DNA from 3 places in the Streptomyces sp. NPDC059037 genome. Region 1 is predicted to be linked to each of the others. Evidence: riboswitches for the same ligand, from Rfam matches in the RefSeq annotation. Region 1 holds a riboswitch; each other region holds the start of a gene.
What was found. Region 1 has a riboswitch for cobalamin ahead of ACFWY6_RS34225 (ABC transporter substrate-binding protein). Riboswitches for the same ligand answer to the same signal wherever they lie in the genome.
Positions count from the first base shown of each region.

Region 2: another riboswitch for cobalamin. It lies ahead of ACFWY6_RS20450 (energy-coupling factor ABC transporter permease); the one in region 1 lies ahead of ACFWY6_RS34225 (ABC transporter substrate-binding protein).
Region 3: another riboswitch for cobalamin. It lies ahead of ACFWY6_RS07180 (cobalamin biosynthesis protein); the one in region 1 lies ahead of ACFWY6_RS34225 (ABC transporter substrate-binding protein).

Region 1 covers NZ_JBHYIG010000231.1:5,075-12,643, forward strand. The annotation lists gene ACFWY6_RS34205 (DUF2252 domain-containing protein) at 1-69, shown strand, start outside; gene ACFWY6_RS34210 (haloacid dehalogenase-like hydrolase) at 182-1,303, opposite strand; gene ACFWY6_RS34215 (helix-turn-helix domain-containing protein) at 1,487-2,353, shown strand; gene ACFWY6_RS34220 (VOC family protein) at 2,359-2,802, shown strand; cobalamin riboswitch at 2,800-2,987, shown strand; gene ACFWY6_RS34225 (ABC transporter substrate-binding protein) at 3,080-4,093, shown strand; gene ACFWY6_RS34230 (FecCD family ABC transporter permease) at 4,090-5,109, shown strand; gene ACFWY6_RS34235 (ABC transporter ATP-binding protein) at 5,106-5,876, shown strand; gene ACFWY6_RS34240 (MBL fold metallo-hydrolase) at 5,954-6,751, opposite strand; gene ACFWY6_RS34245 (CGNR zinc finger domain-containing protein) at 6,930-7,508, shown strand.
Region 2 covers NZ_JBHYIG010000093.1:4,283-11,851, forward strand. The annotation lists gene ACFWY6_RS20410 (arylamine N-acetyltransferase) at 1-250, shown strand, start outside; gene ACFWY6_RS20415 (molybdopterin-binding protein) at 411-812, shown strand; gene ACFWY6_RS20420 (aminoglycoside phosphotransferase family protein) at 830-1,801, opposite strand; gene ACFWY6_RS20425 (MEDS domain-containing protein) at 2,052-2,915, shown strand; gene ACFWY6_RS20430 (ATP-binding protein) at 2,924-3,412, shown strand; gene ACFWY6_RS20435 (energy-coupling factor ABC transporter ATP-binding protein) at 3,387-4,256, opposite strand; gene cbiQ (cobalt ECF transporter T component CbiQ) at 4,253-5,002, opposite strand; gene ACFWY6_RS20445 (energy-coupling factor ABC transporter substrate-binding protein) at 5,009-5,371, opposite strand; gene ACFWY6_RS20450 (energy-coupling factor ABC transporter permease) at 5,371-6,063, opposite strand; cobalamin riboswitch at 6,092-6,280, opposite strand; gene metE (5-methyltetrahydropteroyltriglutamate--homocysteine S-methyltransferase) at 6,365-7,569, opposite strand, start outside.
Region 3 covers NZ_JBHYIG010000021.1:6,613-14,181, reverse strand. The annotation lists gene cobN (cobaltochelatase subunit CobN) at 1-1,635, opposite strand, end outside; gene ACFWY6_RS07185 (cobyric acid synthase) at 1,632-3,140, opposite strand; gene ACFWY6_RS07180 (cobalamin biosynthesis protein) at 3,137-4,138, opposite strand; cobalamin riboswitch at 4,263-4,401, opposite strand; gene ACFWY6_RS07175 (hypothetical protein) at 4,532-4,768, opposite strand; gene ACFWY6_RS07170 (anion permease) at 4,781-6,052, opposite strand; gene ACFWY6_RS07165 (lysozyme) at 6,244-6,984, opposite strand; gene ACFWY6_RS07160 (class II aldolase/adducin family protein) at 7,162-7,569, shown strand, end outside.

The sequences.
Region 1 (7,569 bases):
AACGCGGCGGATCACGCGGCCTTGGGAGAGGCGATGGCCACGGGTGTGGTGGGGACGGTCGAGGCCTAAGCGGTCCTGTCGAAGTCCGCTGCGGGTCGGCAGTGCCCCGAAAGGGGCGCGGGGAACTGCGCGACCAGCCACGACGGACCCGCGGACGAGTACCGCACTTCCCGCGGAGCGCTTAGCGGATCTCGTCCGGCACCACCGTCAGCCACCGCTTGTCGGCGGTGACCTTCTGGCCGAGCTCACGCTGCCGGTCGGCGTTGGTCCGCTTCATCCCGTTCAGCTGCTGCATGTACTTGTCCTTGCGGTTGACCCAGACCCGCACCCCGCCGTGCTCCACATCCGCGGAGTGGAACAGCATCGGGCCGTCGCTCACCGGGGTGTCGCCCGCCACCAGGACGGGCTTCTTCCACTCGTCGATGTAGGTGTTGATGGCTGCCGGCTTGCCCTGGAACCAGGTCAGCGGCGCCCACAGGTTCGGCGTCAGCTCACGTCCCGCGAGCTTCTTCTGGTCGAAGCGGCCCTCCGCGATCTCCTTGCGGGAGCTGGTGACTTCACCGGTCTTGCGGTCCTTGAGCTGCAGGCCGACGCCGATGACGTTCTCGGGCTTTACGTTGTAGCCGTACTTGGGGTCGGACAGGACCATCCGCACCAAGTCCTCGCTGGCCGCGCTGACGACGTACACCTCGATGCCGTGCGCCCGCAGGGACTTGTAGAGCTCCTGCATACCGGTGAAGAACTCGGGCGCCTCGACCTCGGTCTTGGTCAGCTTGCCGTCCTCGTAGTACTCGGCCGGGATCGGCTTGTCGTAGGCGAGGAGTTCGTCGACGTACCCCTTGAGCTCCTTCAGCGTGAAACCGGAGAAGATCTGCGCGGCCCACGGATAGCAGACCTGGTCGTCGACCTCGCAGAGCCGGTTGTAGTAGCTGTACAGGCTCTCCTTGTGCTGCGCCGTGTCCTTGAAGGGGATGACCTTCAGCGACGGGTCCATCGACTTGCGGGTCAGCACCCCCTTCATCTCCAGGAAGGGCAGGAGCGACTCCTCCAGGTCGTTGCGGTACGTCGTGTTGTCCGCGTCGAAGACGGCGTACGCACCCTTGTGGCCGTTCTCCGAGATCACCTTGCCGAGCTTCGCGGCGACCGGCTTCGGCCAGTGCGGCAGCTCGGCCGCGGTCTTCGTGGCGGACTCCGCCGCCGTCGCCTCCGTGCCCGGCCAGAGCGCCATGCCCGCGAGCACCGCCGCGGTGAGCGCGCCCGCCGTACCGAGAACCGCGAGCTTGCCCTTTGCTCCTACTGCCATGTTTCTGCCCCCTGAGAGCGGTCTGCGCCCCGTCCGGAGCGGCGGGCCATCGTACGAGGTCAGACAGCGGATTCCCATGATCGATGTCACCGGTCGTGAGGGGCATGGACCGGCCCCGCGCGGGTAGCAGCATCGAACGCTTCCGCCCCGCGCCCGGGCTCCGTGCATCGCATACTGGAACGTATGGAGACCGGCTCCCGCGAGTTCGTGCGGGCCGTCCCGCGGCTCGACGGCATGGTCGTGTCCGCGGTCGGCTACCGCACCACGGGCGAGCGGCCCGGCCTGCACCGCGGCCTGCCATCCCCGTATCTGACCCTGATCTTCTCGTTCGACGGCCCGGTCGTCAGCGGCCTCACCCCCGAGCAGGCGGGCGGCGCCGACGCGATCAGCTCCGACATCGTCCTCGGCGGTCTGCACCAGTCACCGGCGTACGTCGTCAAGCCCGAGCACGAGGCGGGCATCCAGCTCGCCGTGCATCCGCTCGCCGCCCGCGCCCTGTTCGGCGTACCGGCCGCCGAACTCGCCGGTGACATCGTCACGTCCGGCACGGAGGTGATGGGGCGCCGCGCCGCCGACGTACGCGAGCTGCTGTGCGAGCGGGACACCTGGGAGGAGCGATTCGCCGCCCTGTCCGCCTACTTGAGGCAGCGCGTCGCCACCGGCGACGCCCGCGGATCCGTCCGCCCCGAGGTCGCCGAGGCCTGGGCCTGGCTGGCCAGGCACCGGGGCGCGGGCACGCTCGGCGGTCTCTCCCGGCACGTCGCGCTCAGCGAGCGCAGGCTCACCGCCCTCTTCCGCGCCGAGACGGGGATCGGCCCCAAGCAGGCCGCCCGCCTGATGCGCTTCCAGCGCGCGCGGAACACCGTCGTGCGCTCCGTCGCCGCGGGCGCCGCGCCCGATCTGGCGCGGGTCGCCGCGGACTGCGGCTTTTACGACCACTCCCACCTGGTGCGGGACTTCCGGCAGTACACCGGCACGAGCCCCAGCGGCTGGCTGGCCGAAGAGTGCCGGAATATCCAAGCCGGGAGCCATGGCGGGGGCGAAGAGTAGGGGCCATGAACACCACCGAGAAGCAGCAGACCGAGACCGCAGCCACCCCCGCGGGACGCGCCCCCGACGTCTGGCCGACCCTCCAGGCCCACGACGCACCCGCCCTGATCGACTTCCTCGTCGGCACGGTCGGCTTCCTGCGCACCGCCGTCTACGAGGACGGCGACCGGGTGGCCCACGCCGAGCTCGACTGGCCCGAGGGCGGGGCGGTCATGCTCGGCTCGTACGACGAGAAGGCCGAGGCCTTGTGCCTCAAGCCGGGCACCTTCGGCGCGTACGTCGTCACGGACCATGTCGACGATCTCTACGGGCGCCTCACCGACGCCGGGGTGAAGATCATCCGCGAGATCGAGGACCAGCCGTACGGCAGCCGGGAGTTCGCGATCGCCGACCCGGAGGGCAACAAGTGGTCCTTCGGCACCTACCGCGGCTCGCCCCGGCCCGCGTGATAATTTGCGCACGCCAGTCAAACCCACACCAGGGCCAGGGAATCCGGTGCGAATCCGGAACTGACGCGCAGCGGTGAGGGGGAACGGGCGGGGCCACGGCCACTGGGCGTCCACGGACGCCTGGGAAGGCGCCCCGCCCGGCCGATCCCCGAGTCCGAAGACCTGCTGGCACCTTTGTCCGCGCACCGGGCGGCGGAGGTGATCAAGCAGGCCAGGCTCCGCGTATGAGCCATGAGACTCAAGGGATCGTGTGTCCTCCACAGCCCGTCGTGTACGTATGCCCGTCCTCCTCGGCACGGCCCTGGCCGTCACGCTGACCTCCTGCGGCGGCTCGCCGACCCCCTCCACCACGGACAAGAAGGCCGCCGGCTACCCGCTGACCCTCACCTCCTGCGGCAAGAAGTCGCAGATCAAGGCGGAGCCGCAGCGGGCGGTCTCCCTCGACCAGGGCTCCACGGAGATCCTGCTCTCCCTCGGCCTCGCCGACCGCATGGCAGGCACCGGCACCTGGACCGACCCGGTCCTGAAGGGCCTGGAGAAGGACAACGCCAAGGTCGAGCGCCTCTCCGACCGCTACCCCTCCTTCGAGAAGGTCCTTGCCCAGGAGCCGGACTTCGTGACCGCCTCCTTCCTGGCGACGGTGAGCAAGGGCGGCGTCGCCGACCGCGCCAAGTTCACCGAGCTCGGCGTCCCCTCGTACGTCTCGCCCACCGACTGCGCGGGCAAGGACAACACCGGCGACGGCGACGGCAGCCGCGTCAAGGCGCTCACCATGGACACGGTGTACGGCGAAGTGCGCGACCTTGCGCGGGCGTTCGGGGTCCAGAAGCGCGGCGAGCGCCTGGTCGCCGGCCTGAAGTCCCGCCTGGCGAAGGCCAAGCAGGACATCGACGCCTCCGACACCACGCTCCTCTACTGGTTCTCCGACTCCAAGGCCCCCTACATGGCGGGCTGCTGCGGCGCCCCCGGCATCATCACGCGCGAGCTCGGCGCCAAGAACGTCTTCGACGACACCCGCGAGGAGTGGCCCCAGATCAACTGGGAGACGGTGGCGGACCGCGACCCCGACGTCCTGGTCATCGGCGACCTCACCCGCAAGGCGCAGACGGCCGAGAGCGCGAAGAAGAAGATCGAGTTCCTGGAGTCCAACCCGGTCACCAAGAACCTGACCGCCGTGAAGAAGAAGCGGTACGTCCTGCTCAGCGGCCAGGCGATGAACCCCACGATCCGGACCGTGGACGGGGTGGAGCAAGTGGCCGCCGCGCTGCGCGAGTTCGGGCTCGCCAAGTGACGCTCGCGCGCGGCGCCCTGTTGTGGGCGGCGGGCGCCGCCGCGCTCGCGCTCTCCATAGCGGTGGCCGTCACGATCGGCCCCGCCGCCATCTCCGTACCGGATGTGTTCTCGGCGGTCGTGGCGCACCTCGGCGGGGGAGAGACGGGGCTCACGCCGCTGCGGGACGGCATCGTCTGGAACCTGCGGATGCCGCGCACCCTGCTCGCCGCGGTGTGCGGCGCGGGCCTCGCGGTCTGCGGGACGGTCCTCCAGTCCCTCCTGCGCAACCCGCTCGCGGACCCCTTCGTCCTCGGCGTCTCCTCCGGGGCGTCCACGGGAGCGGTCGCGGTCGTCGTCCTCGGTCTCGGCGGGGGAGTCGTCTCGGTCTCGGCGGGCGCCTTCGCCGGCGCCCTGTGCTCCTTCGCCCTGGTCCTGCTGCTCAGCCATGCGCTGGGCGGGAGCACCGACCGCGTCGTGCTCTCCGGCGTCGCGGCCATGCAGCTGTTCTCGGCGCTCACCTCGTTCGTGATCCTGACCGCCGCCGACGCGGAGACGACGCGCGGGGTGCTGTTCTGGCTCCTCGGCTCGCTCAGCGGGGTGGGCTGGACGGACGTATGGATCTGCGCCGCGGTCCTCCTGGCGGCGCTCACCGTCTGCCTGGCGCAGGCCCGCACGCTGGACGCCTTCGCGTTCGGCCAGGACGCGGCGGCGACGCTGGGCGTCCACGTGGCCCGCACCCGTCTGATCCTGCTCTCCGTCACCGCCCTGCTGACGGGGGTCCTGGTCAGCAGCGCGGGCGCCATCGGCTTCGTCGGCCTTGTCCTGCCGCACGCGGCCCGCGCGGTGGTCGGCTCCGGGCACGCGCGACTGCTCCCGGTCACGGCGCTCGCGGGCGCGGTGTTCCTGGTGTGGGTGGACACACTGGCCCGCACGGTCCTTGACCCGCAGGAGGTGCCGGTGGGAGTCGTGACGTCCCTGATCGGCGTCCCTGCGTTCGTCCTGGTCCTCTACCGCACGCGGAAGGCCGCGATATGACCGCCGGACTGCGGGCGGACCGGGTCAGCCGCCGGGCGGGCGGCCGCCTCATCGTCGACGGGGTGAGCATCGCCCCGCCGCCGGGCGCGACGGTCGGCCTCCTCGGCCCCAACGGCTCGGGCAAGTCCACCCTCCTGCGCCTGCTCGCCGGTGTCCTCTCCCCGGCCTCGGGGGTGGTCACCCTGGACGGCCGCCCGCTGCCGGAACTCGGCCGCCGTACGGTGGCCCGCAGAGTGGCCGTGGTCGACCAACACTCCGTGACCCAGGTCGACTTGACCGTACGAGACGTCGTACGCCTGGGCCGCATCCCGCACCGCAGGGCCTGGTCCCCGCCCTCGGCGCAGGACGACGAGGCGGTGTCCGATGCCCTCGCCCGCACCGGCCTCACCGACCGCGCCGCCCAGTCCTGGCACACCCTCTCCGGCGGCGAACGCCAACGCGTCCAGATAGCCCGCGCGTTGGCCCAGAACCCCCGCGAACTCCTCCTGGACGAGCCCACCAACCACCTGGACATCCACCACCAGCTTGACCTGCTCTCCCTGGTGGCCGACCTCCCCGTGACGAGCGTCATCGCCCTGCACGACCTCAACCTGGCGGCGATGTTCTGCGACCGTCTGCTGGTCCTGCACGAGGGCACGGCCTACGCGGCGGGCACCCCCGCCGACGTGCTCACCGAGGAGCTGATCGCGAAGGTGTACGGGGTGCGGGCGGTGGTGACCGGGACTCCCGACGGGCGCCCGGCGATCCGGTTTCTCAGAAGCTCCTAGCCGTACGGCGCCAAGTGCTTCTTGAACACCGTCGTGGTGATCGCCGAGCTTCTGCCGTGGTGTCGTGATACGTCGCCTCAGACCAGGTCGAGCCGGTCGGCGAGCCCCGCTTCGGCGAAGGCGGAGACCAACTCGTCGCGCCCCTCGGTGAAATGGGCCCAGCTGTCGAAGTGGACGGGAACGACCTTGCGCGCCCCCAGGATCCTGGCGGCCTCGGCGGCCTGGGCGCTGTCGAGAACGATGGGCGCACCGTCGAACAGAAACGGGAAGCGGGGAGCTCCGGCGAACAGCACGGCGGTGTCCACGGGACCGAACCGCTCTGCGATCTCCCCCACCGCACTGAGCGAGGCATTGTCGCCACTGACGTAGACCGTCGGAAGCCCTTCCCCGGTCAGGACGAATCCGACGACCTCGCCGGTCACCGCCTCGACCTGCGCGCGCGGCCCGGGACCGTGGACGGCGGGCACGCCCGTCACGGTCACCCGTCCGCCGCCGGGCCGTTCGAGCTCTATGGACTCCCAGTCGGCGAGACCCTTGGCGCTGTCCCCCAGGCGCCGCCCGCCGCCCGGGGTGGTGAGGGTGAGCGGCACGTCGGCGAGCAGGGCGCGGCCGGAGTCGTCGAGGTTGTCGGGGTGTTCGTCGTGCGAGAGCAGGACCACGTCGACGTCGCCGAGGTCGGCGGGGGAGCAGGCGGCGGGCGCGGTCTTGGTCAGGCCGGGGCCGCCCGGCACCGGGAAGTAGTCGCCGGGGGCGTCGAAGGTGGGGTCGGTGAGAAACCTCAGCCCGCCGTACTCGAAGAGAGCGGTGGGGCCGCCGAAGACGCGTACGGGGAGCTGGTCGCCGGCCGTGCCGGAAGCAGCCGTGGAAGCAGCCATGCAGAAACACACCTCACGGATGGTGGTTGAGTTATCCGTGAGGAACGGTAGTCGTCTCTCACGGATGAGGGCAAGACGTACCATGAGACACGTGAAGCTCAAGGAGACGGAGATCGCCGGGGAGCCGGCGCCGGGAGACGCCGAGCGGCAGGTGCCGGCAGATGCTCGGCCGACGTCGATGCCCACGCCGCCGCCCGCCCCCGGCGCGGACCAGTACCCCGCCCTCGACTTCGCCAACAGCGCCGTCGCCCTGCCCGGCGGCCAGTTCACCGACCTCCTCGGCACCCCCGCCGCCGCCAACCAGTGGCTCTTCGCGCACGACCTCGCCCCGGCCGACGCCGGACTCCAGGAGATGTGTACGGCCCAACTGCGCACCCTGCGCGAGCAGATCCGCTCGCTGCTCGCCGCCCGGGTCGAGGGATGCCCGCCCCCGGCGAGCGCGCTCACCGCCGTCAACGAGGCCCTGACCAGGGCACCCGCGGCGACCCTGCTCCACTGGACCCCTGAAGGCGGCCTGTACCGGGCCGCCTCCCATCCCGTCACGCAGATCGTCGAGCGCGCCCTGGCGACCCTCGCCGCCGACGCCGCCGACCTGCTCACCGGCCCCGACGCCGACCGCCTCACCGCCTGCGGCTCCGCCCCCTGCAACCGCTACCTGCTGCGACACGGCCGCCGCCACTGGTGCTCGACCCGCTGCGGCGACCGCGCCCGAGCGGCCCGCGCGTACGCCCGACGTACGCGTTCGGTGAACCAGTAACTGAGCAGCTGGGACGCCCCGCCGTGGTACTCCGGCACCGACCTGTCGAACCTTCGGCAAC
Region 2 (7,569 bases), on a different contig from region 1:
CACGATCGGCGCCTGGTGGCACCGCACATCGCCGCTGTCCCACTTCACCCGGTCGCTGGTCTGCTCGCTGCTCACCGGGACCGGTCGGATCACCCTCAGCGGCCGCACCCTCACCACCACCGTGGCCGGTCAGCGCGAGACCGCCGAGCTGGCCACGGACGCCGATGTGCTCGACGCGTACGCGACGCATTTCGGGATCGCGCTGGAGCAGGTCCCCGAGGTGAGGGGTCGGGCACCCGAGGCCGGGTGAGCGAACGCACGGGCGGGGCGAGGCACGGCCGACGAGCCCCGCTCGGGCCTTCGCCCCGCTCGGGCCATCCTCCAAGGAGAGTGGCATCTGCCAGCATCTGCCATGGAGATTCACCCAGATATGTTGTAAATGCCAGATGCGGTTGCCTATCGTGTCGCGCATGCAGTCCTACACCATCGGGCAGGCGGCCCGTCTGCTCGGCGTCAGCCCCGACACCGCACGTCGCTGGGCGGACGCCGGGCGGGTCGCGACCCATCGGGAGGAGGGCGGCCGTCGGCTCATCGACGGGCGCGATCTCGCCGCCTTCTCCGTGGAGGTCGGCCAGGGGCAGGCGGGCGGTGACGAGGACGACGTCTCGTACACCTCGGCCCGCAACGCCTTCCCCGGCATCGTCACCGCCATCAAGCTCGGCGACGTGGCGGCCCAGGTCGAGATCCAGGCGGGCCCGCACCGGCTCGTCTCCCTCCTCACCCGGGAGGCCGTCGAAGAACTCGGCCTGGAGGTCGGCATGCAGGCCACCGCCCGCGTGAAGTCCACCAGCGTGCACATCGACCGCACCTGAAAGCCGCGGCCGCGCCCCTAGGAGAGGCGCGACCCGCGGGAGGCCCCGAAGCGGTCGTGGTCGGCGAGGACCGCCTCGATCACGCGCCGGCAGCCGGCGGCCTGTTCGGGATCGGAGTCGACGCACTCGGTCAGCGTCAGGAGGGTCTTCCACAGCGACCAGCCGCGCGCCCGCGCCCAGGTGTCGTCGTCCTGGCCGACCGCCTGCCGGAAGGCCTCGCGGCTGTCGCCGGAGAACATCCCCCACGCGATGACCAGGTCGCAGGCCGGGTCGCCGACCCCCGACGTGCCGAAGTCGATGACGGCGGTCAGCCGGCCGTCGGCGACCAGGAGGTTGCCCGACGCGATGTCGCCGTGGAACCACACGGGCGCCCCGCGCCACTCCGCGGCGAGTGCCGCGTCCCAGACGGCGGCGGCCCGGCCGATGTCCACCCCGCCGCCGCCGGCCCCGCGCTCAGCCCCGCCCTCACCCCTGCGCTCAAGTGCAGCCAGGCAGCGGCGCGTCTCCTCGTCGTAGTACGCCGGTGACGCGCCCCGCCACCAGCTGTGCGCACCGGCCTGCGGACCGCCGGTGGCGTCGCAGCGCTGCAGGGCGCGGATGAAGTCGGCCACCGAGACGGCGAAGCGCTCCATGTCGTCGATGCGGTCGTGCGCGGCCGTCTCGCCGTCCAGCCAGCCGCGGACGGACCACGGGAAGGCGTATCCCTCGCCCGGTTCGCCCTGGGCCAGGATCGGCGGAACGGCCACCGGCAGGCCCGGCGCGAGGCGCGGCAGCCAGTGGTTCTCCTTGGCGACCGCGGGGGCGTAGCCGGCGGCGGTGGGCAGCCGGGCCGTCATGGCGTCGCCGATGCGGTACGTGCGGTTGTCCCAGCCGTCGGCCTCGACCGGCCGCACGGGCAGCTCGCTCCACTGCGGAAACTGGGCGGCGATCAGGCGCTTCACCAGGGCGGCGTCGATTCCGGCGCGGCCGTCGGGGGGATTCGGGGCCATGGGCCGATCATCGCGTCGGCCGATCGCGCGACGCAACGCGATTTCGATCTGCGGGAACGCCCTTGCCCCGACGGCAAGTTGCGGGAACGTCCTTGCCCCGACGGCAAGTTGGCAGAACCCGTCCATGCCGGGCGCCCTTAATGATCACGCGTACTGATCACGCGGACCGACCCGGAACCGACGGGAACGACTTCGGACAACTGCGATCAGCGGCGGCACGGCCCCGCCGCCGCCCCTAGGGTCTGCCCTCATGGACGCCAGCTCCGCGACCCGGACGGTCTCCGTCACCCGTATGAACGCCGGCGACCACGCCTGCCTGGGGTTCGACGACGACGAAGACCGCTGGGAGCTCCGCGCCGCCTACACCGACATCGGCCTGTCACGGGGTGAGCAGGTCATGCTCTTCACCGACCCGGCGACCACCCCGGCCGTCGCGGCCGAACAGTTACGCATCCGCGGCTTCCCCGTCGAAGCGGCCCTCTGCGAGGGGCAGTTGGTCGTGGTCAACGAAGTGCCGGGTTACGACCCGGACAGCGGCTTCGACCCGGTCGAGCGCGCCCGCACCTGGGTGGAGCTCACCGAACAGGCCCGGCACAAGGGCTTCTCGGGGCTCCGGGTGGTCGGCGACATGGCCTGGGCCGCCGAACCGGGCGTCGACCACGACCTGTTGGTCTCCTACGAGACCGATCTCTCCCCGCTCTTCGCCGAGATCGGCTTCACCGCCATCTGCGAGTACGACCGGCGCAGGTTCGACGACGCCCTCCTGGACCGCATCCGCCGGGCCCACCCCAAGAAGGTCCTGCACCGGCTCGGCGCACTGGAAGTCACCCGCACGGGCGGCGAGCTGCGGATCGCCGGAGACGCCGACCTCTGCACGCGCGAGGAGTTCGCCACGGCCCTCACCCACGCCCTCACCGGTCCCGGCCGCCCGGGGGCGCTCGATCTCTCCGAGCTCTGCTTCATCGACGTACACAGCGCCGCTCTGCTGGTGCGGCTCGCGCGCGGACTCCCCCGCGACCAGCGGATCACGGTCCGCGTCCGACCCGCGCAGAGCAAGGTGATACGGCTCTGCCGTGCCGCCGAAGTCCCTCAACTCGTCCTGGCTGAAGGGTGATCCGCGCAGTGATCCTCAACCGCGGCATCGACAGCGACGACTACGGGGGCGACCGCGGCTCCCGGACGAACCCCCGCGATCCCGCTCGGGACCGGCCGCCGCCGCTGGAACTACCCTTCACCATCGGTGACTTGGCGCGACTGCGCCATCAGGTGACCCGCAGGGCCGAGAACGCGGGCCTCTGCGACCCCCGGCTCGGCGACTTCGTGCTCGCCGTGCACGAGGTCGCGAGCAACGCGATCGTGCACGGCGGCGGCAAGGGCCATATCCACCTCGACCACACGGACGACGGCCTGCGCTGCGTCATCACCGACAACGGACCGGGACTCGCACGGCCACTGAACGGCCATGGCATCGACATCGACATCGGCAGCTCCGTGGACGACGAGGCCGAGAACGGCCGCGGCCTGTGGCTCGCCGAGGCGCTCGCCGACCGCCTCGACATCACGGTCGGCGACACCGGCACCACCGTCACGCTGGTGGCACTGCTGCCCTGAGCGCCAACTCCTCGGGGGTGCGCGGCCCGTCGTCCGTCTCCGCGAGCAGCCCGTGCGCGTGCAGCAGATCGCGCACGGCGATCCCCCACGGCAGGTGGAGGCCTGCCTGGGACAGCAGATCGCGCCGGGCCAGCGACTGCGCGACCGGCCCGGTGCGCACCCCCGAGGGGGTGAGCAGCGCCGCGTCGTCCGCCCAGCGCAGGGCCAGGTCCACGTCGTGGGTCGCCATGACCACGGTCGTCCCCGAGTCCCGCAGCCGTTGCAGGGTGGCGAGGAGGCGTTCCTGCCCGTCGGGGTCGAGCCCCGCGGTCGGCTCGTCGAGGATCAGTACGCGCGGGCGCATCGCCACCGCACCGGCGATGGCGGTCCGTTTGCGCTGGCCGTAGGAGAGCAGATGGGTGGGGCGGTCGGCCAGGGCGCCGATGTCCAGTGCGCCGAGCGCTTCGGCGACCCGTGCGCGGACCTCCGCGTCGGGCAGGCCGAGGTTCAACGGGCCGAAGGACACGTCCTGTTCGACCGACGCGGCGAACAGCTGGTCGTCCGGGTCCTGGACGACGAGCTGAACGGTCGTACGCAGCCGCGTAAGACCCTTGCGGTCGTACGTCACACGGCTCCCGTCGACCGTCAACTCACCGGCATCCGGGCGCAGTCCACCGCTGAGCAGCCGCATCAGGGTGGTCTTGCCGCTGCCGTTGCGTCCGAGCAGCGCGAGGGCACGTCCCTCGACGATGTCGAAGTCGAGGCCGTCGAGCACGGTGGGGCCGTCCTCGTACGCGTACGAAGCCGCGCGCAGAGCCACCAGGGACTCGCCCCGCGGCGTGGGAGGAGCGCTCGGCTCGCTCATGGAAGAAGCCTTTCGAGTACGAGGGTGAGGGCCACCAGGGCCACGAGAAGTGCCGCGCTCGCGGTCACGAAGGGCCGGGAGACCCGGGCCTCGGGCACCAGCACCCGCAGCGTCCCGTCGTAGCCCCGTCCGGCGAGGCCCGCCTGCAGCCGGCTCGCCCGGTCGAAGGCCCGCACGAACGCGGTGGCGCCGAGCCCGGCGAGCGACCGCCAGGTGGCGGCCCGGGTGGTGTGCCCGAGCCGCGCTGCCTGCGCCTGCCGGATCCGCGTCATGGAGTCCAGGAGCAGAAAGCTCATCCGGTACGTGACGAGCGCCACGTCCACGACCGGCGCCGGCACGCCCGCCTTGACCAGGCGGGGCAGCAGGTCCGACATCGGCGTGGTGAAGGCGAAGAGCAGGACGCCGAGGGAGGCCGCGGAGGTGCGCAGGAGCAGACCGCCCGCGCGCGCCGGGCCGCCGTCGGCGAGCGTGATGAACCCTTCCGGGCCTGCGATCTGGATGAGCAGGGTCAGGGCGCCGGTGACGCAGAAGCCGAGCGGTACGCGGTAGGCGCGCCACAGCTTGCGGGGCGGCACGCCCGCCGGGCCGAGCAGCACGGCGAGCGCGGCGACCAGGACGAGGGCGGCGCCCGGCCAGGGCGGCAGGGAGACCGCGAGGGCGGTGAGCCCGAGCCCGAGCACGGCCTTGTCCACGGGGTGGCGGCGCCGCCAGCGACTGCTGTGCGCCGCCGCGTCGATGGGCAGCACGCCGGCTCAGACCTGCTCGGTCTGGGGCCGGGTGTCCTCCGCGTCCGCGCCCGCAGCCTCCGCCAGGGCACGTTCGGCACCCTGGCGGCGTCCCTTGCGCAGCCCGAAGTAGTAGGCGAGGACGCCCGCGCCGAGCGCCGCCTGGAGGGAGAAGAGCGCCGATTCGATCTCCCCGGACGGGGGTTCGTACAGGGGCGAGAACCACGGCTCGTACTCGGGGTCGTTCTCGGTGATCGCCGTCTCCGCCTGGGCGTCGGCGCCGGTGAACGGCTCTTCCTTGTCGTCGCCGAGGCCGAGGGCCAGGGGCAGCACAGCGAGTGCGGCGACGATGAGCAGGAGCAGGGTGTTGATCTTCGCGTTGCGGCTCATCAGGCACTGGCCTCCGTCTCGGACTTCTTACCCTGGAGCAGCACGCCGAGCCGGGTGAGCTCGCCCTTGCTGGACTGCACGAGGAGCCGCATCACCAGGACGGTGAGCAGTCCCTCGCTGACCGCAAGGGGGATCTGCGTGACGGCGAAGATGCCGCCGAACTTGCCCAGGGCGCCGATGAATCCGCTGGAGGGGTCGGGGAACGCCAGGGCCAGCTGGACGCTGGTGACGCAGTACGTCGACAGGTCGGCGACGAACGCCCCGAAGAACACGGCCACCATGAGCGGTACGTCGTATCTCTTCAGGAGCCGGTAGACGGCGTATCCGGCCCATGGCCCGATGATCGCCATGGAGAACACATTGGCGCCGAGCGTGGTGAGCCCGCCGTGGGCGAGCAGCAGAGCCTGGAACAGAAGGGTGATGGTGCCGAGCACCGTCATGATCGGCGGCCGGAACAGGATCGCGCCGAGCCCGGTCCCCGTCGGATGCGAGCAACTGCCCGTAACAGAAGGGATTTTCAGGGCGGAGAGGACAAAGGTGAAGGCTCCGGACGCGCCGAGGAGCAGGGTGCTCTCGGGGTGCTCCTTGACTTCACGGGTGAGGGAACGGACTCCGTGGACGACGAACGGCGCGGACGCGACACTCCAGGCGATCGCGTGCGCCGGGGGGAGGAAACCCTCGGCTATGTGCATGGCTGAACAGACCTCTCCAGCACCTCGTGGATGGACAACGCGCCTTGACCGGTCTCCTGGCTGACGGGTCGTACCGCCCGGACTCCGCCTTCCCGGGTACGTGAGCACCCAGTGGCTGCCCCGCAGGGGGCTGGAGCCGGACTTTCCCGATCACAGTGGCGAGGGCCGCACCGGCATCACACCGGATTTCCCGAGCACCAAGGCGTGGTGACACTAGTGCGCCACGTGAGGCGTGACAACTCGCACGGCGGGCGCAGTGGTGGCACACGCAAGCGCACACCACCACCGCGTACGCCCCTGGTCAGAGGGTGGAACGGAGCTCGCGCGCGGCGGCGACCAGGTTCTCGAGGGCGGCGCGGACCTCGGTCCAGCCCCGGGTCTTCAGACCGCAGTCCGGGTTGACCCAGAGCCGCTCCGGCGCGATCGCCTCAAGTCCCTTGCGCAGCAAGGCAGTCACCTCTTCGGCGTCGGGCACGCGCGGGGAGTGGATGTCGTACACGCCGGGCCCGACCTCGCGGGGATAGCCGGACGCGCCGAGTTCGTCGGCGACCTGCATGTGCGAGCGGGCCGCCTCCAGGCTGATGACATCGGCGTCGAGGTCGTCGATGGCCTGGAGGATGTCGCCGAACTCGGCGTAGCACATGTGGGTGTGGATCTGGCTGTCCGGCCGTACGCCGCTCGTGCTGAGCCGGAAGGACTCGGTGGCCCAGGCGAGATACCCGCCGTGGTCGGCGGCGCGCAGCGGCAGCGTCTCGCGCAGCGCGGGCTCATCCACCTGGATCACCGAACTCCCCGCCGCCTCCAGGTCGTTGACCTCGTCGCGCAGGGCGAGCGCGACCTGGCGTGCGGTGTCGGCGAGGGGCTGGTCGTCGCGGACGAAGGACCAGGCGAGCATGGTGACCGGGCCGGTGAGCATGCCCTTGACCGGCTGCCGTGTGAGCGACTGGGCGTACGCGGTCCAGCGCACCGTCATCGGCTCGGGGCGGGAGATGTCGCCGGCCAGGATCGGCGGACGGACATAGCGCGTCCCGTAGGACTGGACCCAGCCGTGCTGCGTGGCGAGATATCCGGTGAGCCGCTCGGCGAAGTACTGCACCATGTCGTTGCGTTCGGGCTCGCCGTGCACCAGGACGTCGATGCCGGTCTTCTCCTGGAAGGAGATGACCTCGCGGATCTCGGCCTCGATGCGCTCCTCGTACGTGGCCGCGCCGATGCGGCCGGCGCGCAGGTCGGCGCGGGCGGTGCGCAGTTCGCCGGTCTGCGGGAAGGAGCCGATGGACGTCGTCGGCAACAGCGGAAGGCGCAGCCGTTCGCGCTGGGCGGCGACCCGCTCGGCGTACGTCTGGGAACGGCGGGTGTCCGCGTCGGTGACGGCCGCGGCGCGGGCGCGCACCACCGGGTCGCGGGTGAGCGAGGAACTGGCGCGCGAAGCCAAGTCGGCGCGATTCGCGGCGAGTCGGGCGGCAATGGCCCCGGTTCCTTCCCCCAGGCCACGGGCGAGGGTGG
Region 3 (7,569 bases), on a different contig from region 1:
CGGCAGCTCGCCGAGCACCGCGTCCGGGGCGCAACTCCCGCTCAGGCCAAGGCCCTTGCCCGGCAGCCACTCCATCGTGCCGTGCTTGCCCATGTGCACGACCGCGTCGGCGCCGAAGGACAGCTCCAGCCAGCGGTAGGCCGCCATGTAGTGGTGCGAGGGCGGCATGTCCGGGTCGTGGTAGATCGCGATCGGGTTCTCGCCGAAGCCGCGCGGCGGCTGGATCATCACGACGACGTTCCCGAACTGCAGGGAGGCGAGCACGATGTCGTCGCCGTCCACGTACAGGCTGCCGGGCGGCTCGCCCCATGCCTCCAGCATGCCGTCGCGCAGCTCGGGGGCCAGCTTGTCGAACCAGGCCTGGTAGTCGGCGAGCGGCACGCGCGCGGGCGCGGCGGCCAGCTGCTCCTCGGTGAGCCACTCGACGTCGTGGCCACCGGCGTTGATCAGCCGGTGGATCAGCTCGTCGCCGTTGTCCGGGTGGCCCTCGACGACGTACCCGGCATCGCGCAGCGAGTCGAGCACGCGCACCGCCGACGCGGGCGTGTCGAGCCCGACGGCGTTGCCGACACGTGAGTGCTTGGTGGGATAGGCCGTGAAGACGAGCGCTAGCTTCTTCTCGGCGTTCGGCTTGTGCTTCAACTGGGCGTGGCGCAGGGCGATTCCGGCGACCCGGGCGGCGCGCTCGGGGTCGGCGACGTACACCGGTACGTCGTCGGGGCCCTGCTCCTTGAAGGAGAACGGCACGGTGATGACACGCCCGTCGAACTCCGGGATCGCCACCTGCATCGCGGCGTCCATGGGGGAGAGCGCGGCATCCGACGCGTCCCACGTGGCCCGCGACGAGGTGAGGCAAAGTCCTTGCAGCACAGGGATGTTGAGGTCGGCGAGCGCGCCGATGTCCCAGGCCTCCTCGTCCCCGCCCGCGCTCGCGCCCGACGCGTGCGTGCCGCCCGCCGCGAGGACGGTGGCGACAAGGGCGTCGGCCTGCCCGAGGATCTCGTACAGGCCCGCGTCCGCGCCGCGCAGCGAACCGCAGTACACGGCAAGGGCGTTGGCGCCCCGCGCCTCGATCGCGTCGCACAGCGTGTCCACGAAGCCGGTGTTCCCGGACAGCTGGTGCGCCCGGTAGAAGAGCACACCGACGGTGGGCCGGCCCTCGACGTACTCCCGCACGCCGTGCACCCCGTACTCGGGCATCTTCTGCGGCTCGGCACTCTGCCGCTCATGCGTGTCGGCGGCCGACGCCCGGCCGCGACCCGCCGCGAGGACGTCCTCCTTGAGGAAGCGCACCAGCTCGCGCAGATTGCCCGTGCCGCCCTCGACGAGATACCGCAGCGCCTCGGCCACGGACCCCGCGTGCACGGTCGACTCGGCCATCAGCTCCGCGTCCGGCACGGCCTCGCCGCCGAGCAGCACCGTCGGGATCCCCGCGGCCTTCAGCGCCGCGAGCCCGTCCTCCCACGCCCGCTTGCCGCCGAGCAGGCGTACGACGGCGATGTCGGCACCCTCGATGAGCGCGGGCAGCTCTTCCCGCACGTCGACCCGGGTCGGGTTGCCGATGCGGTACCCGGCACCCGAGGCACGGGCGGCAAGCAAGTCCGTGTCGGCGGTGGACAGAAGCAGGACGGTCATGAGGGTGCCCCCGGTGCGATGAAGGGGAGACCGGACGGTGTGCCGGTCTCGATCAGGCTGAGCAGCGCGTCCGTGTCCGCGTGTTCTTCGATCAGGTCTCCGAGCAGGTCGAGCTGCTCCTCGCGCAGTGCGCCGAAGCTGGTGTCGGGCGCGGGCACGAAACGGCGCCCCGCGGCGCGCGCGACCTCCGTGAGAAAGCGCCGCCGGAACGCGTCGCTCTCAAGCGAGCCGTGCCAGTGCGTGCCCCACACCTCGCCGACGCGGCAGCCGTCCAAGAAGGGCTCCCCGCCCAGGACTTGGGCGACGCCGTGATGGATCTCGTACCCCTCGACGGGTTCGCCCAGGGCCTCGCCGACCGGCCGGGCGAGGGTCTTCTCGCGGGCGAACCGCACGCGCACGGGCAGCAGCCCGAGCCCGTCCACGGCCCCCGCGCGCGACTCCACGTCGTCCTCGATGTGCTCGCCGAGCACCTGGAAGCCGCCGCAGATCCCGAGCACGGGACGCCCCTCGGCCGCACGCCGCGCGATGGCGTCGGCAAGGCCGCGCTCACGCAGCCACTCCAGGGCACGCACGGTCCCGCGCGTCCCCGGCACGATCACGAGATCGGCGTCGACGAGTTCCTCGGCCCGGTCCACGAACCGCACGACGACACCGGGTTCGGCGGCGAGCGCGTCCACGTCCGTGAAGTTCGACATCAGCGGTACGGCACAGACGGCGACCCGCAGCACGTCCTCGCCGACCGGGGGAGCGACGACGGACTCCCGCACGGCACCCCGCAGGGACACCCGCAGCCCGTCCTCCTCGTCGATGCCGAGCCCGTGCTGGAACGGCAGCACACCGAACGTGCGCCGCCCGGTGAGTCCTTGCAGCATGTCGAGCCCGGGTTCGAGCAGCGACACATCGCCCCGGAACTTGTTGACGAGATACCCGGCGACCAGCTCCTGGTCCTGGGCACTGAGCAGCGCGGTGGTCCCGAAGAAGGAGGCGAAGACGCCACCACGATCAATGTCACCCACGACAACGACGGGGAAGCGGGCAGCCCGAGCGATCCCCATGTTCACGATGTCGGTGCGCCGCAGATTGATCTCGGCGGGACTGCCCGCGCCTTCGCAGATCACGGCGTCATAGCTGCCCCGAAGTTCCTCAAGACATCCCACGACGGTGGAAAGGAGCGCCTCCTGCCGCCCACCGTGATAGCCCCGAGCACTCATCTCTCCGACAGGCTTCCCCATGAGCACCACCTGGCTGCTGCGGTCGCTGCCCGGCTTGAGCAGCACGGGGTTCATCAGCGCGCTCGGCTCGACGCGGGCGGCCTGCGCCTGCATGGCCTGCGCCCGCCCGATCTCGGCGCCTTCGCGCGTGACGAAGGAGTTGAGCGACATGTTCTGCGCCTTGAACGGCGCGACGGAAACCCCTTTGCGAGCCAGCCACCGACAGATCCCGGCGGTGACAACGCTCTTCCCGGCGTCAGAGGTGGTCCCGGCAACCAGTAGTCCGCCACTCACGTATGTCTCCCTTGCTGTGGGCAGGCGTTCCGCAGGGCGGAACGGGTGGGCACAGCCCCAGCTGCCGAGCTCCGATTCCCCCGAGCGGCCATGGCAACCCCCAACGCCAGCAAGCCAACCCGCCGAGACAGCCGCACAGCCCGCTCGATGTCAGCCACGGCAACGTCCCGCCCACCCCCGTTGAGAACAGGCCGATGCTCAACCCGCCCCCCGTACGAGAGAGTCCCCCCGAGCCGCACCCCCAACGCCCCCGCGAAGGCCGCCTCCACAGGCCCCGCATTGGGACTCGGATGCTTGGCGGCATCGTCACGCCAGGCCCGCAGCGCTCCGGAGGGCGAATCCCCAGCAGCAGCCGCCAGCAGGGCGGTAAGCCGGGCTCCCGGCCACCCCAGGACGTCATCGAGCCGAGCGGACGCCCACCCGTACCGGAGGTACCTCGCGGACTTGTGCCCCACCATCGCGTCCAACGTGTTCACGGCCCGAAACCCGACAAGCCCCGGAACGCCAGCCAAGGCCCCCCACACCAGCGCCCCCACGACGGCGTCGGACGTGTTCTCGGCGACGGACTCGACGACGGCCCGCGCGATGCCATCGGCATCCAGCGCCTGCGGATCCCGCCCGCACAGATGCGGCAGCCGCTCCCGCGCCACCTCGACGTCCCCCGCGGCGAGCGCCCCGCCGATGGCCCGCGCCTCACGCCCGAGCGAGGTCCCGCCGACCACGGCCCAGGTCGCGGCGGCGGTCAGCGCGACCGACCCGGCGCGCGAGTGGCGACGTACAAGAGAAGAGGCAAGGGCGGCGGCACCCGCCGCCCCGCCGGCGCACACCACGGCATGCAGCGCACCCCACCCGCGGTGGTCCCGCCACAGGACACGCTCGACGGCACCCGCCGCACGCCCGAACGCGGCGACCGGATGCCCGCGGCGAGGATCACCGAGAAGCAGATCACCGAGGAGCCCGGCGGCGGCGCCGTACGCGAAGTCGCGATCGGCACACATGGGTTCAGCCGACCGTTACGTGAAGGGGAGCGACGGGCCCGGCCTGGACGGGCGGGGGCACAGGAACCGGCAACGGGCGGCCGCGCATGGCGATATGTCCTCACTCAGGGTGTCCGCGCCCTGGTTCGACGTGATCGGCGGGCGAGAGTTCCTGGCTCACGGGGAGTCGTCTCCCCGGTGACAGTGGCGGGACCGCGCCGGATTCGCACCGGCTTCCTCTTCTGCCGCCGTAATGGCTCCGGCAGTCCACCACGCCCCGCGAACGCCCGTCAACTCGCCTTTGACCTGCGACGGGAGAGTGTGCCAAGGCCCACATACGAAGGTGGGGCGCAAGGCGCCGAAGCGTCCTGCACCCCACCTTGAACTCCGTCGTCAGGCGACGAACTCCGGCCGTCAAGCGACGATCAGATAGATCCCGTACGCCACCGCGGCCGTGCACAGCGCGAAGCACAGGTAGGCGCCCGCGCGCGCCGCCACCGCGTTGCCGCCAGCGGCGGAAGTGGCGCCGGAGGTGGCCGCCTCGTGCTTGGAGAGGCCGACGATGCCGAGGGTGAACAGGCCCACCAGGGCCACCGTCACCGCGAGGCTGACTCCGAAGACGGAGCCGAGAGCTGCCCAGTCGATGTCCATGCTGATCTGTCCTTACACCGTGGCGGGCCGGGCGGGATCCGCCACGGAGCCGGTCGGGGCCGGGATGGTGGCCTTGACGTGGTCGTCGTCGGCGGCCGTCGCGGCGGCGCCGGTGGGCGGCGGCGTGACGGCGGCGATCGCGGTGGTCACGACGCCCGCCGGCTCCGCGTCGGAGCCGCCGATCTCGTCGTCCGCGACGTTCGTGTGGTCGACGGCGTTGCGCCGCGAGAGCACCCAGATGACGGCCGAGCCGCCGACCAGGAGCGCCGCGGTCGCCGCGATGCCCCAGGGGCCCTGCTTGGTGAGGAACTCGGCGCCCGCGCCGACCAGGCCGGCGGCCGGGAGCGTCAGACCCCAGGCGACGAACATCCGGGTCGCCGTGGACCAGCGGACCACACCGCCCTTGCGGCCCAGGCCCGCGCCCATCACGGCGCCGGAGCAGGACTGCGTGGTGGAGAGCGAGAAGCCGATGTGCGACGAGGCGAGGATGACCGTCGCGGCGCTGGTCTGGGCGGCGAAGCCCTGCTGCGGCTGGAGGTCGGTGAGGCCCTTGCCCATGGTGCGGATGATGCGCCAGCCGCCCAGGTAGGTGCCGAGCGCGATGGCCACACCGGCCGAGACGATGACCCACATCGGGGGGTTCGCGCCGGGGTTGAGGACGCCGCCGGTGACCAGGGCGAGCGTGATGATGCCCATGGTCTTCTGCGCGTCGTTCGTGCCGTGCGCCAGCGAGACGAGGCCGGCGGAGGCGATCTGGCCCGCGCGGTAGCCCTTGGCGGTCGCCTTGGTGTCGGTGTTGCGGCCGATCCGGTACGTCAGGCGCGTGGCCGCCATCGCGGCGAGACCCGCCACGAGCGGCGCGGCGAGGGCCGGGATCAGGATCTTGGTGACGACGGTGCCGCCGTTGATCGACGACCAGCCCATCGACATGACGGCGGCGCCGATGAGGCCGCCGAAGAGTGCGTGGGAGGAACTGGAGGGCAGGCCCACCAGCCAGGTCAGCAGATTCCAGAGGATCGCGCCCACCAGGGCCGCGAATATGACCTCTGTCTTCAGTCCGTCCTCGTTGACGATGCCGCCAGAGATCGTCTTGGCGACTTCGACGGAGAGGAAAGCTCCGACGAGGTTCAGCACGGCGGACATGGCCACCGCCGTCTTGGGCTTGAGAGCGCCGGTCGAGATGGTGGTAGCCATCGCGTTGGCTGTGTCGTGGAAACCGTTCGTGAAATCGAACACGAGAGCGGTAACGATCACGATCCCGAGGAGAAGCGTGATGTGTTCCATTTACCCAGGCTTCTGTTGGACGTCAGTGGCATGTGGAACGTAGGCAACCTGAGTGAACGGAAAGTGAACTGGGCCGGGCCATGCGGTGACTCGAACGGAAGTGCCGCCGCTCCGCTTGCGTCGCAACCGTGACGGAGATCGTCCGGAGCGGCGGCACGAGGCCCGGAATCCGGGCTTCCAAGGGCTCTTGGCTACCCTCGGGCGAACCTCTTCAACTGGTTCATCGAGCCGTTGAAGAGATTCTGATCACCCGGCAGCCTGCCGCTGTTGTCGTACTGCCAGATGGTCAAGTACGACCACCCCTTGGGCAGCGTCCCCGACGTCGACGACCAGCGCGCGAGCCACAGTGCGTGATTCGCCCCGAAGGCGCGGCTGCCGCCCGTGCAGTTGTTCCACCACTTGGTGGTCGTGTAGATCACGGGACGGCGCCCCGTCTGGCGCTGCACCTCGTTGCTGAACGACTTGATCCAGTTGACCATGCCGGTCTTGCTGAGGCCGTAGCACTTGCGTTTGCTGTACGGATTGTGCTCGATGTCGAGCGCGGGCGGCAGCGTCCAGCCGTCCCCCCGCCAGCGCCCGCCGTGGCTCATGAAGTACGCGGCCTGCTTCCTGCCGGACGACTTGCTCGGTACGGCGAAGTGGTACGCCCCGCGGACGATGCCCGCGTTGCGGGAGCCGTTGTACTGCTGCTTGAAGTGGGGATTGCGGTACGTGTGGGACTCGGTGGCCTTCACGTACACGAAGCGTGCGCCCTTGCTCTTGGCCTTCTGCCAGTTGACGTGCTTCTGGTGCGACGAGACGTCGTGGCCCCTCGGCTTGCCCGCCGCCGAAACCGGAATCTCGGCGAGGGCGGTCCCGCTGAGGGCCAGCGTTGCCACTGAGGCGGCGATGACGCGGGCGCGGCGACGGGACGCTTTGTGATCACGAGCCATATTTCCCCCCGGATGGCGACGTGCATGACAAATCCCCCAGAGGTTACTGGAAGATCACCGCATGCCGGGCGATCGCCAGCCAATCGTCGCCAGAAGGGGATGTATGCCCATACGCGCCGATACGGACTCCCCGGCTCCGCACTGCCGTGCCGCGACCCCGGCTGGCAGGATCACGGCATGACTGAGCAGCGGCAGGACGCGGTGGAACGGGCCTGGGGCGATCTCGTCGCGGCCGCTCGCAGGACCGTCTCGGACGGCCTGGTGGTCGGCACGTCGGGCAATGTCTCCGTACGCGTCGGCGGCACGGTCCTGGTCACCCCGAGCGGGGTCCCCTACGACCGCCTCGCACCGCGGGACGCGGTCGGCGTCGACCTCGACGGCACCCGGCTCTTCGGCGCCCTCACCCCGACCAGCGAACTGCCGATGCACCTCGCGATCTACCGCAACACCTCCGCCGGGGCCGTGGTCCACACCCACGCGGTGCACGCCACGGCCGTCTCCACGCTGCTGCCGGAGCTGCCGCCGATCCACTACATGGCGGCCTCGATGGGCGGCCCCGCCCGGGTCGCCCGGTATGCGCCGTAC